4 regions of the Brevibacillus sp. FSL K6-6036 genome follow, and region 1 is predicted to be linked to each of the others. Evidence: predicted binding sites of a transcription regulator. Region 1 holds the regulator's gene; each other region holds the start of a gene.
The links. Region 1 encodes LexA, which represses DNA repair genes until DNA is damaged. Its sites were predicted from a motif close to CGAACATATGTTCG; they were not measured.
Positions count from the first base shown of each region.

Region 2: NST37_RS02465 (carbohydrate kinase) is a predicted target of LexA. The motif match lies at 1,571-1,584, and genes of this name have one in related genera.
Region 3: NST37_RS00340 (ImmA/IrrE family metallo-endopeptidase) is a predicted target of LexA. The motif match lies at 1,160-1,173, and genes of this name have one in related genera.
Region 4: NST37_RS18965 (WYL domain-containing protein) is a predicted target of LexA. The motif match lies at 1,514-1,527, and genes of this name have one in related genera.

Region 1 covers NZ_CP150173.1:2,862,582-2,865,845, reverse strand. Annotated here, with positions in the region: gene NST37_RS14400 (DUF4269 domain-containing protein) at 221-814, opposite strand; gene NST37_RS14395 (DUF456 family protein) at 1,022-1,507, shown strand; gene lexA (transcriptional repressor LexA) at 1,693-2,316, opposite strand; gene NST37_RS14385 (LysM peptidoglycan-binding domain-containing protein) at 2,474-2,830, shown strand; gene NST37_RS14380 (DUF896 domain-containing protein) at 2,911-3,108, shown strand; gene crcB (fluoride efflux transporter CrcB) at 3,201-3,264, shown strand, end outside.
Region 2 covers NZ_CP150173.1:441,538-444,801, reverse strand. Annotated here, with positions in the region: gene NST37_RS02470 (pseudouridine-5'-phosphate glycosidase) at 1-412, opposite strand, end outside; gene NST37_RS02465 (carbohydrate kinase) at 416-1,516, opposite strand; gene NST37_RS02460 (EamA family transporter) at 1,778-2,716, opposite strand; gene NST37_RS02455 (GntR family transcriptional regulator) at 2,826-3,264, shown strand, end outside.
Region 3 covers NZ_CP150173.1:63,885-67,148, reverse strand. Annotated here, with positions in the region: gene NST37_RS00355 (hypothetical protein) at 13-213, opposite strand; gene NST37_RS00350 (helix-turn-helix transcriptional regulator) at 276-494, opposite strand; gene NST37_RS00345 (helix-turn-helix transcriptional regulator) at 660-1,025, shown strand; gene NST37_RS00340 (ImmA/IrrE family metallo-endopeptidase) at 1,202-1,729, shown strand; gene NST37_RS00335 (helix-turn-helix domain-containing protein) at 1,789-2,106, opposite strand; gene NST37_RS00330 (DoxX family protein) at 2,246-2,668, shown strand; gene NST37_RS00325 (hypothetical protein) at 2,828-2,980, shown strand; gene pdaA (delta-lactam-biosynthetic de-N-acetylase) at 3,076-3,264, shown strand, end outside.
Region 4 covers NZ_CP150173.1:3,775,453-3,778,716, reverse strand. Annotated here, with positions in the region: gene NST37_RS18975 (P1 family peptidase) at 1-68, shown strand, start outside; gene NST37_RS18970 (serine hydrolase domain-containing protein) at 71-1,387, shown strand; gene NST37_RS18965 (WYL domain-containing protein) at 1,545-1,763, shown strand; gene NST37_RS18960 (VOC family protein) at 1,902-2,264, shown strand; gene NST37_RS18955 (hypothetical protein) at 2,412-2,642, shown strand; gene rsgA (ribosome small subunit-dependent GTPase A) at 2,913-3,264, shown strand, end outside.

The DNA of each region.
Region 1 (3,264 bases):
TGGATTCGTGTACATTTTATATCAGTCTCTTAAAAAAAAATAATCATGATTTGCCGTCTTCAACTGAAATCTAACCAATAAAAGGTAAAACGACAAATCTAGCAATCCAAAAAAGATGACTTCCGAAGTATCCAGAAGTCATCTTAATTTTATGCCCGCATAAGGACACACAAGTTGTCTGAGTTTACCATTATTCGTATTTCCGGTTTACGGCCGGCGTTTAGGTCGGTTTATTTGCCATCACTTGCTTAAGCTGTTCATTCGAATATCTTTCCAATTCAAGTAAAGCCTGATAAGGATCATCTCCGACAATCCCGTAATACAGAGCGAAAGCAGGCTCCGTTTTCAGCCCCCGTTCTTTCAAAGCCCGAATCTCTTTTGCTGCTTCTTGCCCAGACAGCTGGAGCAGCCGTGCTTCGATCATCATATGCCGGTAGGCGTTTTGCTCTGTGACAGGAATCGGTTGAGCAAAACACTCCAATTGAAAACCGCGATACCAAAAGGAAGCAGTCGCCGTAGGGATGTTGCGGATTTCTCGGCGGTCTTGTGTGAAACGGTCCAAATGCCCGTATTTTTCTTTCAACACATGGCCAAACCGATCCAGGTCGGCTGTCGTACAGATCAAATCAAGATCGCTGTCCTCAACATCAATATCGAGGGGGATCGTTCCGCACAGAACCGGTTGATACTCTTTGAGCCCATCAAAGATTCCCAAGCTGTCGAGGACTGCCCAGGCTTCCCGCTGCCGAGGGGTTCCTTTTTTCAGGTAGGAAGGGTCAAACCAATCTCGCTTCGTTTGAGAATGCATAGCCATTTTCTGTCCTTTCAGATTATCTTTCTTTTATTTGCAACTCTGCAGGGGAACAATGAGGGACGAGACCATCTATGTTCCGATTCGACGTTTGGCTTTACGACTCGCAGAAGAACCGAGTATATACAGGTTTCTGTCAAAATGTAGCGAGTCGATGGAAACGAAAACCGCACTTTATCGTATACCCTATACAGAAGGGAGTGTCAATGGATGGAGATCTTGTTGTGGATCGTGATAGCGGCCTTGTTTATCCTCAGTATTGCCGGAATCTTTTTGCCGGTCATTCCTGATACGATTTTATTGTGGGGCGGATTCTTGCTGTATCACTTTTTTATTGCTGATCCGGGTGCCGGACTTCCGGCCTCCTTCTGGTGGGGAATGGCGGTCTTAAGTGTTCTTCTCTACGGTGCGGATTTACTCACCAACATGTACTTTGTCAAGAAGTACGGGGGCTCCAAAGCGTCATCGTGGGCAGCTGCACTGGGGATTTTGCTCGGGGTGATTTTGTTCCCCCCATTTGGCATGCTGATCATGCCGTTCGTGCTGGTCGTTCTGGTGGAAATGCTGATCCAAAAGCAGCCGTTTGAACGGGCTGTTAAAGCGGGAGTGGGTTCGCTCATCGGTTTTTTGGGCAGTGTGGTCGTAAAAGTTGTTCTTCAGGTAGTGATGATCATCTGGTTCTTTGTCGCACTGTAAGTGGGATTCGTAGGAGAAGGACCGATCAAAGAATCGAAGGAAATGAAAAGAAGAGGCGTCCGCGAGGCAATCGCGAACGCCTTTTTTGCTGTCAGGGTGGAAAAGGAAAGCTTGTCGTAGTCGATTGCGTTTTTCAAAGAGTCCGCCATAAGGCATGGCTCATCCAAGCAACGAAATCTCTTATTCTAGTGAATCAAGCGGTACACGCCAATCACTTTCCCCAGAATCGTTACAGAATCCAGAATAATCGGCTCCAATGTCGCGTTTTCAGGCTGCAGCCGGAAATGGTTCTTTTCCTTGAAGAAACGCTTCACGGTTGCCTCGTCCTCTTCAGTCATGGCGACGACGATATCACCGTTATTGGCCACATTCTGCTGGCGAACGATCACGTAGTCTCCATCCAGGATGCCAGCCTCGATCATACTGTCTCCGGACACGCGCAGCATGTACACCTTGTCCGATGTCACGATGCTGTCAGGGAGTGGGAAGTAATCCTCCACCTGCTCGACAGCAGTGATCGGCTGACCCGCAGTCACCTTTCCGATCACCGGTACGCGTACAACAGATACGTCAAAGTCGTCTTGAAAGCGCTCCTCTTCCTTCAGCAGCTCAATCGCGCGGGGCTTGGTAGGATCGCGGCGGATGAGCCCCTTTTTTTCCAACCTGGCCAGATGGCCGTGAACAGTTGAACTGGATGCCAGACCGACAGCCTCCCCGATTTCACGGACAGATGGGGGATAACCCTTGTCCCTTACTTCTTTGCGGATGAAATCGATGATGGCTTGCTGTCTATTGGATAGCTTGGACATAGACCACACCTCTATCTTCTCGAACATGTTTTCTATATTATACCATGGGATCCTGCGTTCGACAAACATAAGTTCGTTTTTTTTCTTGACATGAACAAGTGTTCGCATTATGATGAGAACAAGAAGATAGAACGTACGTTTGCAGGGGGATGAAATAATGAGTACAATGACCGTATCTAATCGCTTCGCCAAAGAAGAAAGAAAAACTGCTCGTTTTGGCATTACGCGTGGACAGGCCATTCTGTTTTTTGCCGCTTTCACTCTCTTTTTTTACACTTTGACAGAACTAGTGTTCGCTTCTGGGGATCATACGGTACAACAAGCTCAAATGATCCAACCAGTAAAGGAAATCGTCGTCCAACCGGGAGACAGCTTGTGGGAGCTGGCGGTCACCTACAAGAGTGACCCGAAAATGGATGTTCGCGATATGGTATATGCGATTCAAAAATTGAACAAGCTGGAAAGTGCCATTATTTATCCAGGCCAATCGATTCAAATTCCTGTCGGGAATTGACAAGCTGCAGCTTTCCCTTGCTTCGTTGCCGAGATGTGATATAATAGAGCGGCATTCATTGAAAGCGAGGGGAAACGGCTTTGGTATCAGACGCGGAAATCAAACGGATCAACGAGTTGGCCAAAAAATCTCGTGAAGCCGGGTTGACTGAAGAGGAAAAACAGGAACAGAAAAAACTGCGGCAAAAATACATTGATGCTGTGAAAATGTCGCTTCGCTCCAATCTCGAATCGATCCGCTACGTGGAAGACCTCGAGGATAACAACCCCAAACACTAAAACGCACCATTTGACATAAAAAGAAGACATCCATGCTTTTTGCCTGGATGTCTTTTTGTTCCATACAAAAAAGGAGAGAAGGGGGGATTGCCATGATGGCATGGCTGGCTGTTGCCGTAGGAGGAGCCGTCGGTTCATTGCTACGCTATGGTCTCG
Region 2 (3,264 bases), 2.4 Mb from region 1:
CCCAGGTGATTTCGCCTTCGCGGTGAACACCGCCGATGCCGCCTGTGGCAAAAACGCGGATGCCTGCCAGCTGGGCTGCGATCATCGTACCGGCTACCGTCGTCGCCCCGATTTTGCCGCTGGCGAGAATGTACGGGAAATCGCGTCGGCTTACTTTTTCAACGGATTTGTTCGTCGCGAACTCTTCCAGTTCACTTTCCGACAGCCCGATCTTGATTTTTCCGTCCATAATCCCGATCGTTGCCGGTACCGCGCCGTTGTCACGGATGATCTGCTCGACTTCCTTCGCCATCTCGATATTTTGCGGATACGGCATCCCGTGGGAAATGATTGTTGTTTCCAGGGCTACAACTGGCAAGTTATTGTCCAATGCATGGCGCACTTCATCTGTAAAAGTCAGGTATTGTTTCATCCGTTATCGCTCCTCTTCGTATTGGTTTATCGTTTGTTCCAGTTCCTCCGGCTTCAGCAGCGGCGATACCGAATACTCGGTCTGCAGCGTCAAGGCCGAAGCAGCCATGCCGAGCCGGCACGCTCTGCCCAGCGGCTCACCGTTTACGACCCCGTACAAAAGACCGGAGGCAAAAGCGTCGCCCGCTCCCGTCACGTCCACTACCTCTGTCGGGTAGGGGGCCAGCTTCTCCGCCTGGTCCTCCGATTGATAATAAATGCCCTGTTCGCCGAGCGTCACCACGACACTTTTCACGCCTCGTGCCCTGATTTTCCGGCACGCTTCTTCGCAGTCCTGCATGGTTTTGATCTCCATGCCTGACAAAAGCTCGGCTTCCTCGCGATTCGGCAGGATTGCTTCGACTCCGTCCAAACGCTCGGGCAGTTTTTCCGCCTTGGCAGAAGAAACCGGATCGACGAACAGCGCGATGCCCTCATCCCGGCAGCGTCCGATCACGTATGCCAAACAGTCTGCAGGAAGGTTCGTATCGAGGTAAACGGCCCGGGCGGCTGCGATATGGGACCACCGTTCCGCAAACATTTGCGGCGTGAGCGTATCGTAAATATCCATATTCGCCAGGGAGACGACCATTTCGCCTTCCTTGTCCAAAAGCGCCGTGTACGTACCGGTTCGCTGAGTGGGCAACCGCCACACCTGGCTGATATCGACCCCGTGCTTTTTCGTTTCCTGCAAAATCCAGTCGCCTTCCTTGTCTTCCCCGACACAGCTGATCAGCGAGACATTGCAGCCAAGCCGACCGAGATTTTCCGCGATATTGCGGCCGACCCCTCCGCATGATTCAGAGATGGTTACCGGATTCGATGAGTGGAGCCGCACTTGCTGCTTGGCCCGCGCTTTCCGGTCCAGATTGGCTCCGCCGATGCAGACGATCAGCTCTTCGTCGCGAAGAATATAGGCCCGTCCTTTGATTTCGCCGCGCTTGGTCAGCTGCGCGATATAGCCAGCCACCGCCGACCGGGAAATGCCCATCTTGTCAGCCAGCTCCTGTTGGCTGACGAACGGATTTTCACGAATGTAGCGGAGGATTTGTTTTTCTTTGTCCACGGCCCTCCTCCTTTCTGCCTTAGTAGCATTTGCAACTCGAACTGCTTCTCTTTACAAACAAAAGTTTATCACATAGACAAAAGTTTTCAAAGAGAAAATAATGGTGCCGCAAGAAAAAACGCATTCTTTGACCATCCGCGAAAAGATGGTCACAAGAATGCGCTTCTATAACGGCTATGCTGTGTTATGTTGCTTTTTTGCTAATCCATGGTTGATCGCTTTTGATCGCCTGCATTTTCCGACCTCTATGCCCGCCCTTTTTTACGATCCTACGGCATTCTGCAGCGCCGGCTCCTTCGCTTTTTCCCGATGGCGGGACAGGGCAAAAATCGTCCCGATAATGCACAAACCGCCGATCCACTCAAACATCCCGAACGACACATGCAGCCAAACAACGGTCGTAATCACGGCAGACAATGGTTCCGCGCAGGCAAGCAGGCTGGTTTCTGTCGGGCGGATATAGTTCAGACTGTCTACGTACAGATAAAAGGGAATCAAGGTCCCAAACAAGACGATGAAGACAACAGCCAGAACCGATGGAACCGACCAGATCATGTCAGTTGCTTGCCAGGGCTGTTTTGCCAGGCAAAGACCGATGCCCCCGATCAGCATCGCCCAGCCAAGGACGACTGTAGACCCCCAGCGCCCCAGAAGCGGCTTCGGGTATACGGTGTAAAAAGCAAGCGCCAGCGCCGAGGCCAGCCCCCAAATAACGGCGGCAGCGGAAATCGTCAGCTTCCCCGGATTTCCTCCCGTGATGAGCAGATACGTCCCCCCGAGAGCCAGGATCAGAGCCGTCACCTGTGCTGCTGAAGGCAACTGCCGAAGTTTGATGACGAGATACACAACCAGAAAAACGGGCCCCAAATACTGCAGCAGCGTCGCAGTCGCCGCATTGCCCGCTTCGATCGAGGCAAAATACGTATACTGGACCGCGAGCATGCCTGCGATCGAAAACAGCAGGAGCCGGGCCAAATCACCGCCGGAGAACAAAATCCGCCAAACATTCTGACGATGCGGCCCACATAATGACAGCGCGAGCAGGATCAATCCGGAGGCGAGCAACCGTGACGCTACCAGCCAATCCGTCTGAAACTGATAATGCTGCATGAGCGATTGGGCCACGGTGCCTGAGACTCCCCATAAGATCGAAGCGACAATCACCATTGTAAAGCCGCGGACGCGTAATGAAGAAATCATGGTGTTTTTTCTCCTCTCCCATCCAATATATTATGCAATATATCGCATTCTGCTGTAAAATACAAGAAGATGCTTCTTTTACCAAAACGCCTTCTAAGGAGGACTTGTCATGCCTCTTCCCCCCAATTTGCGAAAGGTCGAACGAACCTCCGCGAAAAACAAGGTATTGCAGCAGCTGCAGACCTGGATCATAGACGGTACCCTGCAGCCGGGCGAAAAAATATTGGATACGGAGCTGGCCGACGCGATAGGAGTCAGCCGGACGCCTGTACGGGAGGCGCTGCAAATCCTGGAGCTGCAGGGCTTTGTAGAGATGCAGCCCGGTGTGGAGACGCGAGTGACCAAGCTGGCTCCCGAAGACGTCCCCAACATCTACCGGCCGCTCATCGCCTTGGAAGCGCTGGCTGCGGAGCTGGTCGTGCCCAAGATCACCGATGCGGTGCTGGACGAATTGACCGAGCTGAACAGGCAGTTTTCCGAAGCGATCGAGACAAGCCAGTCATATGCCGCCATGGAGCTGGACGAGGCGTTTCACAAGCTGATCCACG
Region 3 (3,264 bases), 2.4 Mb from region 1:
CTGACATCCATTCTATGTTCGGATACACTCTCTTTTCCGCTCGATGTTTGGACAATCTGCAGGTCCTCCTGTTATCTGCTTTTCAAACCGCTCCAGACGGCTTAGAAATTCTCCGCAGGCAGATTCACTCCTCGGTGCCATCATGGCCAGCTCATACGCAATTGTTCGTTTCCATATATCCAGCTGCTTCCGATTCGCTTCGTGAACGTCCACCTCTCCCACCCCTCGCTACATCGTTAACGAAATCTCTTTCCTGCAATCGCCACTCCATTTTGCTATAACAGCAAAGTCAGACAGATAAATAAATCTCGCAGCTGGCATTTCAACATACGTGTCAGCACGGGAAGGTGATTGGCTTTAAAATCGTACTCCCCCTTTTCGTACTTGAGGTACGTAGACGCATTCTTGAACCCTAAAGCGGCAGCCATTTCCTTTAGGGTAATGCCGATTTCCATCCTTCTTCGTGCAATGAAATTCAGGTTTATCCTCTCCAACGGTAAACCCCCTTTTTTTGCCAAATAAGCAAAATGTTATTATCCATATCTTACCTTTTCATTTTCAGCAAAGTCAAGCATATCCTTGTCATTTCAACAAACCGCTATTTTCCATTATGGAAAATTGGTAGAATAGTATTGCTATGATGGAAAGGTTGTGACACTATGTCAATCGTCGGTCAACGGATCAGATACCTTCGGGAAAAACATAAATGGTCCCAAATCCAATTGGCCGAAAAATTGGGCATTCACAATACCGTTCTTTCCCGCATCGAATCGGGCGAGAAAAAAAGCGTGGATAATCACCTGATATCCAAGGCTGCTGACGTATTTTCGGTTACGACTGATTTTCTGCTCGGAAAAACGGAAAACCCTACTCGCAATGGGACATCGCAAACAACCGGGTCAGATGAGCACATCTCCTTTTTTGACCTGGAGGGGCTATCCGAAACGGAAATTGATGAAGTGAAGAAGCATATCGAGTACCTCAGGTGGAAGGCGCTGCACGGTAACAAAGGAACAAACAAGTAGCAGGTCATCCACAATTGTCCTGCTCTGCTCGAATATAAAGCTGGAAAAAGCCGCAAGCATTTTTCGTTGTGATGGCCGCCTTATTTCTGTGCCAGGCAACATTGCACCCTGCGGCATTTTTTACACCATAAAAAGGAACATACGTTCTCTGTTGTTTCGGAAGGGGGAATCACCACATGCTCTCTCATTACCGGCAAACGGATTTGGAACGCTGGTTGACCCAAATATATGCGGATGTTGGCATCAGTCATTGTGGCGACCTGCAAGAAAGGCCGCTGGCCGAGATGCTTGGCATCGAATTGTACTACCGTCCCTGCCCCTCGATGCGTTATGAATCCGGCAATTACCGCAGCATTACGGTCAATTCAACCCTGCCAAGGCCTGTTCAGCGCGAACATTTTTTTCATGAGCTGGGCCATATTTTACGGGGGCATACCGGGAAGCAGCACCAGATGAATCCCGCTTTTCGTCAGTTGCAGGAGGCGCAAGCCGAGCAATTTGTTCTCTATGCGGCCATGCCTTTCTTTCTCCTGGCGCCCCTGCTTCTCGCCTACCGTGAATGGGTACCGTCCTCGGTCTTGTCGATGGAATTTGGCGTGACAAGGGAACTGGCTGACAAGCGTATTGCCCAGATTAAACGGCGAATTATTTCTGAGGGAATACGAAGGGGAGGAAAAACGAGGAAAAGGAAAAGTGCTCAATGAGAAACCGCGATGTATGCAAACAAATAAAAAGTGCCGGAGAAAATAATCCGACACTTTTTTTATGTTAATTCGATCCAGGCCTGCGACCATTTCTCGATCCCCAGTATGACCGGTTCCAAAGCAAGCCCTTTTTCCGTTAGCGAATATTCCACCCGTACCGGGGCAGAATCTGTATACACGTGACGATGTACCAAGCCTTCTTTCTCCAAATCCTTCAGCCGCTCAGACAAAAGCCTTCCGCTGATCGGAAGCGCCTCTTCGATGGCACAGAATCGCTGCGGTCCGGAAAGCAACTGATACAAGATCAAACCAGTCCACCGCTTGCCCAAGAGCTGCATTCCTTTTTCAAACTTCGGACAGAGAGAGGACTGCTTCATAGTAATCACCTCGATTCAATTCCAGTATAACGCTCTTTTGAAAATCCTTCAAAGTGTTGACGTGTTATAATTATTAATTTATACTTACTAACGAAATGTAACCTAATTACTATATTCAATAACCGTAGGAGGTCACTTTATGGAAAGACAATTTGATCAACGTACCGAGTGGGGGCTTTTGCTCTTGCGCGTGGTTGCAGGTATAGCGTTTGTCATGCACGGAATGTCAAAATTCCAAATGGGACTCGATCAGGTTGCCGGTTGGTTTGGCAGCATGGGTATTCCCGGCTTTTTCGCTTATGTCGTCGCGTTTCTTGAGCTCTTGGGCGGAATTGGCTTGATTTTGGGCATTGGCACCCGAATTTTGGCAGCTCTGTTGGCAGTCGTGATGGCCGTCGCTACGATCAAGGTGAAAATTGCAATGGGCTTCCTCGGTGGGGAAAGTGGTCCTGGATATGAGTTGGATCTGCTTCTATTCTTTATCCTGCTGCTTTTCGTTCTCTCCGGACCGTCCTTCTATTCCCTCGACCGCCTTTTGTTTCAACGCCGTTCAAGCAAATAAAGACCGCAGCATATTGCAAAAACCGAATGGTGCCGGGACAATCCGGTGCATTCGGTTTTTTTGCGCTCAGTCACCAACTTTTGACCGGAACTTCTCTGCAGGCGGCATGTTCTTGGGCCCGGGTACACATGATAGTAACGATGAGGAGGTGAGTCTTTGATGTCAAACCAAAACAAGCGCAGCAACATTATCTACCACCCTGAAACCGAGGTGCCCGCAGGTTCGATTGACAAGCGGAAAGTGGTCAGATCCCAACCAGACGAGCAGTATCCGATTCCCCGCGCACATCCGGTTCCTTGGCAAGAGGATTGAGGAGCTTTACATACCGTTTTAAGGATGCGATCAAATCCCTACCCGATGTTCAGGCAATCCCATCAACAATAGGAGGACTTTTCGCTGTGAAACGCATAACCTTTCTCACCGTTTTTGTCCTGATTTTGTCCCTGTTCACTGTCCATGCCGCAGCCAACCAGGATGTCCCCTACCACTTTGGATTCAAGAAGAGCAAGGGTGGACAGCTTCCCTCGATTGACCAGGAGGGCTTTAAAGGCATCGTCGATAAGCACGAAGCCATTTTTCTCGGGGATACCTCCAAA
Region 4 (3,264 bases), 910 kb from region 1:
CCGTCACGACGACAGGGAGAGGCGGCCGGACGATTTATGCGCATCCATTCGCCGAACAGGGGGAATAGCCGTGAGTGCAGGCCAGTGGCCGCTTTTTGAGGAGTATATGTCCCGCAAAATGGAAGAGGAGAGAATCGCAGGGGCGGCGGTTGCCGTCTCCCGGCATGGAGAGCTGCTGTTTCAAAAAGGCTTCGGCGTGCGCGATCTGGAAACGAAGGAACCGGTCACGCCGGATACGGTATTTGGCATCGCATCCGTGACGAAGTCCTTTACGGCGATGGCGGTCATGCAGCTGGCAGAGGAAGGGAAGCTGTCCATCGAAGATCCGGTCAACGCTTATTTGCCGGAATTTTCTCTGGCATCGCTAGAGGACACCTCCAGCGTCTGCATTCATCATTTGCTGAGCCACACGACCGGCCTTGCGCCGATTCGCCGCAGAGAGGAATTGTGCAGGCTGTCGGACCATCTGGAGTACCTGGCCGGGGAGCCGCACGAGCTGCTGGGCAGACCGGGCGAGTATTTCAGCTACTGCAACGACACTTTTTTGCTGCTGGGGCTGATTGTCGAGAGAGTGACAGGGCGCCTGTTCCGCAGGCATGTGACCAGCAGGCTGCTTGACCCTTTGGAGATGAACCGCTCCACCTTTAGCCTGGAAGAGGTGAAACGGCTGTCCGACGTATCGGTTCCTTATGTCAAGGATTCGGACGGCAATGGCCTGAAGAGGGCGGACTGGCCCCTGCTGGGCAATTATGAGGTAGGGGGAGGCATCCGCTCCAATGTCCGGGATTTGCTCAAATACGGTCAGCTTTACATAAACGGCGGATATTGCCAGGGGGAAAACATCGTCAGCGAGGCTTCGCTCAGACGGATGTGGCACCCGGTCCACAAGATCGGCAGAAACACGTACTACGGGTACGCGCTGAAGTCGACTCTAGGCCGGGAAGGAATGACGCTTGTCGAGCACGGGGGCTCGCAGCCGGGCGTTTCGTCCCACTTCGGCTTTGTGCCCGAAGAGGGAATTGTCGCGGTCGTCTTGACCAATGTCGCGGATGTGCCCGTCCGGGATTTGTGGCTCGCTGCTGTCCGCAACGCCCTGGGCCTTCCGTTGGAGCAGCAGGAGAAAGAGCCGGAATACGAGGCATCTGTCGAGGAGCTGGAGCGCTTTGTGGGCACCTATGCCTGCGCGGAAGGCAGCAGCGTACGTATAACCTTTGCAGGCGGAATGCTGCAAGCGGAAATGGCCGGCGAACAGTTCGCGCTTCGGGCGAGTGACAGCCGTACGCTGGTCATCCGGAAGCACGAGATGCCGCTTCCGTTTTTCTGGAAAGAGGGAGAAAAAGCATGGGCTGTTCTCCTTGGTTCTCGGATGTTGACGAGAAAGAAATAGCGGTTCGCATGGGCTTGTTCGCATGCGGAAACAAGACCTCTTTGGAGGGCGAATGCAGGCACGAATGCTCTGTAGTCCGCTCTTTGAAGGGGTTTCTTGCTTTTATCAGGCGTGTTCGTTATAATGGGAACAAATGTTCTTGTGTGGTGGTGACATCATGAGAAGCGAATTGGAGCGATATTGCCAGCGGCAGCAGACGGTCGAGCTGATCTACTTGAGCCGCTCCGGCGAGACGACCAAGCGAGCTGTAAATATTATTGCGGTAAACGGAGACCGGATAAAGGCGTACTGCTATACCCGCCGCGCATACCGGGTGTTTTGTCTGGCCAACATCCTGGCAGTTGCACCTCGCGACGATCAGGCAGCGGGCATGTGAGGAGGCCTGTCTGTTTATTCTGGGGAACCTATGCGTAGGCACGGTCATCCGTGTGCAGAATGTATGGTATATGGTATGGTAAATACGGCTACATTCATCTTTGCGACTACATTCATTTACTACAGGAGGCACATCGTTATGATTAAAAAAATTGCTACAGTGGCTGTTTACGTGGAGGATCAGGCGAAGGCTCGCGAGTTTTGGACCGAGAAGGTGGGGTTTGTCGTACATCGAGACGAGCCGATGACCCCCAATGCCTCGTGGCTGGAAGTCGGTCCAGAGGGAGCCGAGTCGCATCTCGTCATCTATCCCAAAGCGATGATGCCCGGATCTGAGCAGATGAAGGCCTCGATCGTATTCGAATGCGAAGACATCGACAAAGCCTATCAGGAAATGAGCCAAAGGGGCGTAATCTTTTTGGAGGAGCCAAAGAAAATGGCCTGGGGCAGCTTCGCCCGGTTCAAGGATGCGGATGGAAACGAATTTCTCTTGAAAGGCTGATACCACTGTTGCTCTATCGTTCTGTGACTTGCGGCAGCATGGCGGGTGCGGGCATTGCGTAAACCAGCATTGCGTGAACCAGAACTGCAACTCGTGCTATACTGTTAGGACAGGTAGAAAATAACAGAACGGAAGGAGAGCGATGGAGTGGAGATCTTTATTGGCGTACTTGTCGCATTTGTGCTGCTCATCGGATTTATGTCGCTAGCCTTTAAGAAAGAAGGACCTGGAAGACGTCATGCCTCCGGAGGAGACTCAGGCGGAGCCACGTCGTTTTACAATGACAACGACAGAACCCGCGATTCCGACAGCTCCTGGGGAGACGGAGGGTCCAGCGACAGCGGCGGGGGAGATGGCGGCGGCGGTGGCGGAGATTAGGCCAGTGAAAAAATTTATGGCTGCCGATGGAAGCTGTCAGGCATCCGTGTTACAATGATTGGGAAATCATGACGTACGGATCGGGGAACCGGTCTGAAAGGAGAGATGTTTTATGGTATGCATGATGATTGTCGAGAAGAGCATTGCAGCAAGGGTCACAGGAAAGATCCTCCTTTCAGTCGGGCAGTAACCGTTCTTTAAGTGAGGATTTCCTGTGGCCGGTTTTGGAAAGACATCCAAATCAAAACCGAATGCAGGAGGAATCCGCACGTGAACCAATATCTAAAGTCTTTGGGCTGGAACGATTTTTTTGCCGGCCATGTTTCCCCTTTTATCGAGCAGGGATTTGAAGTAGGGCGTATCGCTCTTGAACATAAAAGGCTGTATCGGATTTTGACCGAACACGGCGAGCTGTTGGGCGAGGTTTCCGGAAAGCTTCGCTATGAAGCCGCTGGCCGAGAAGACTACCCCGCTGTGGGCGACTGGGTAGTGATCAGCGCCCGGCCTCATGAACAAAAGGCCACGATTCACGCGATTCTGCCGCGCAAAAGCAAGTTTTCCCGAAAGGCTGCCGGCGAAGGCGTCGAAGAACAGATCGTCGCCACCAACGTGGATACCGTTT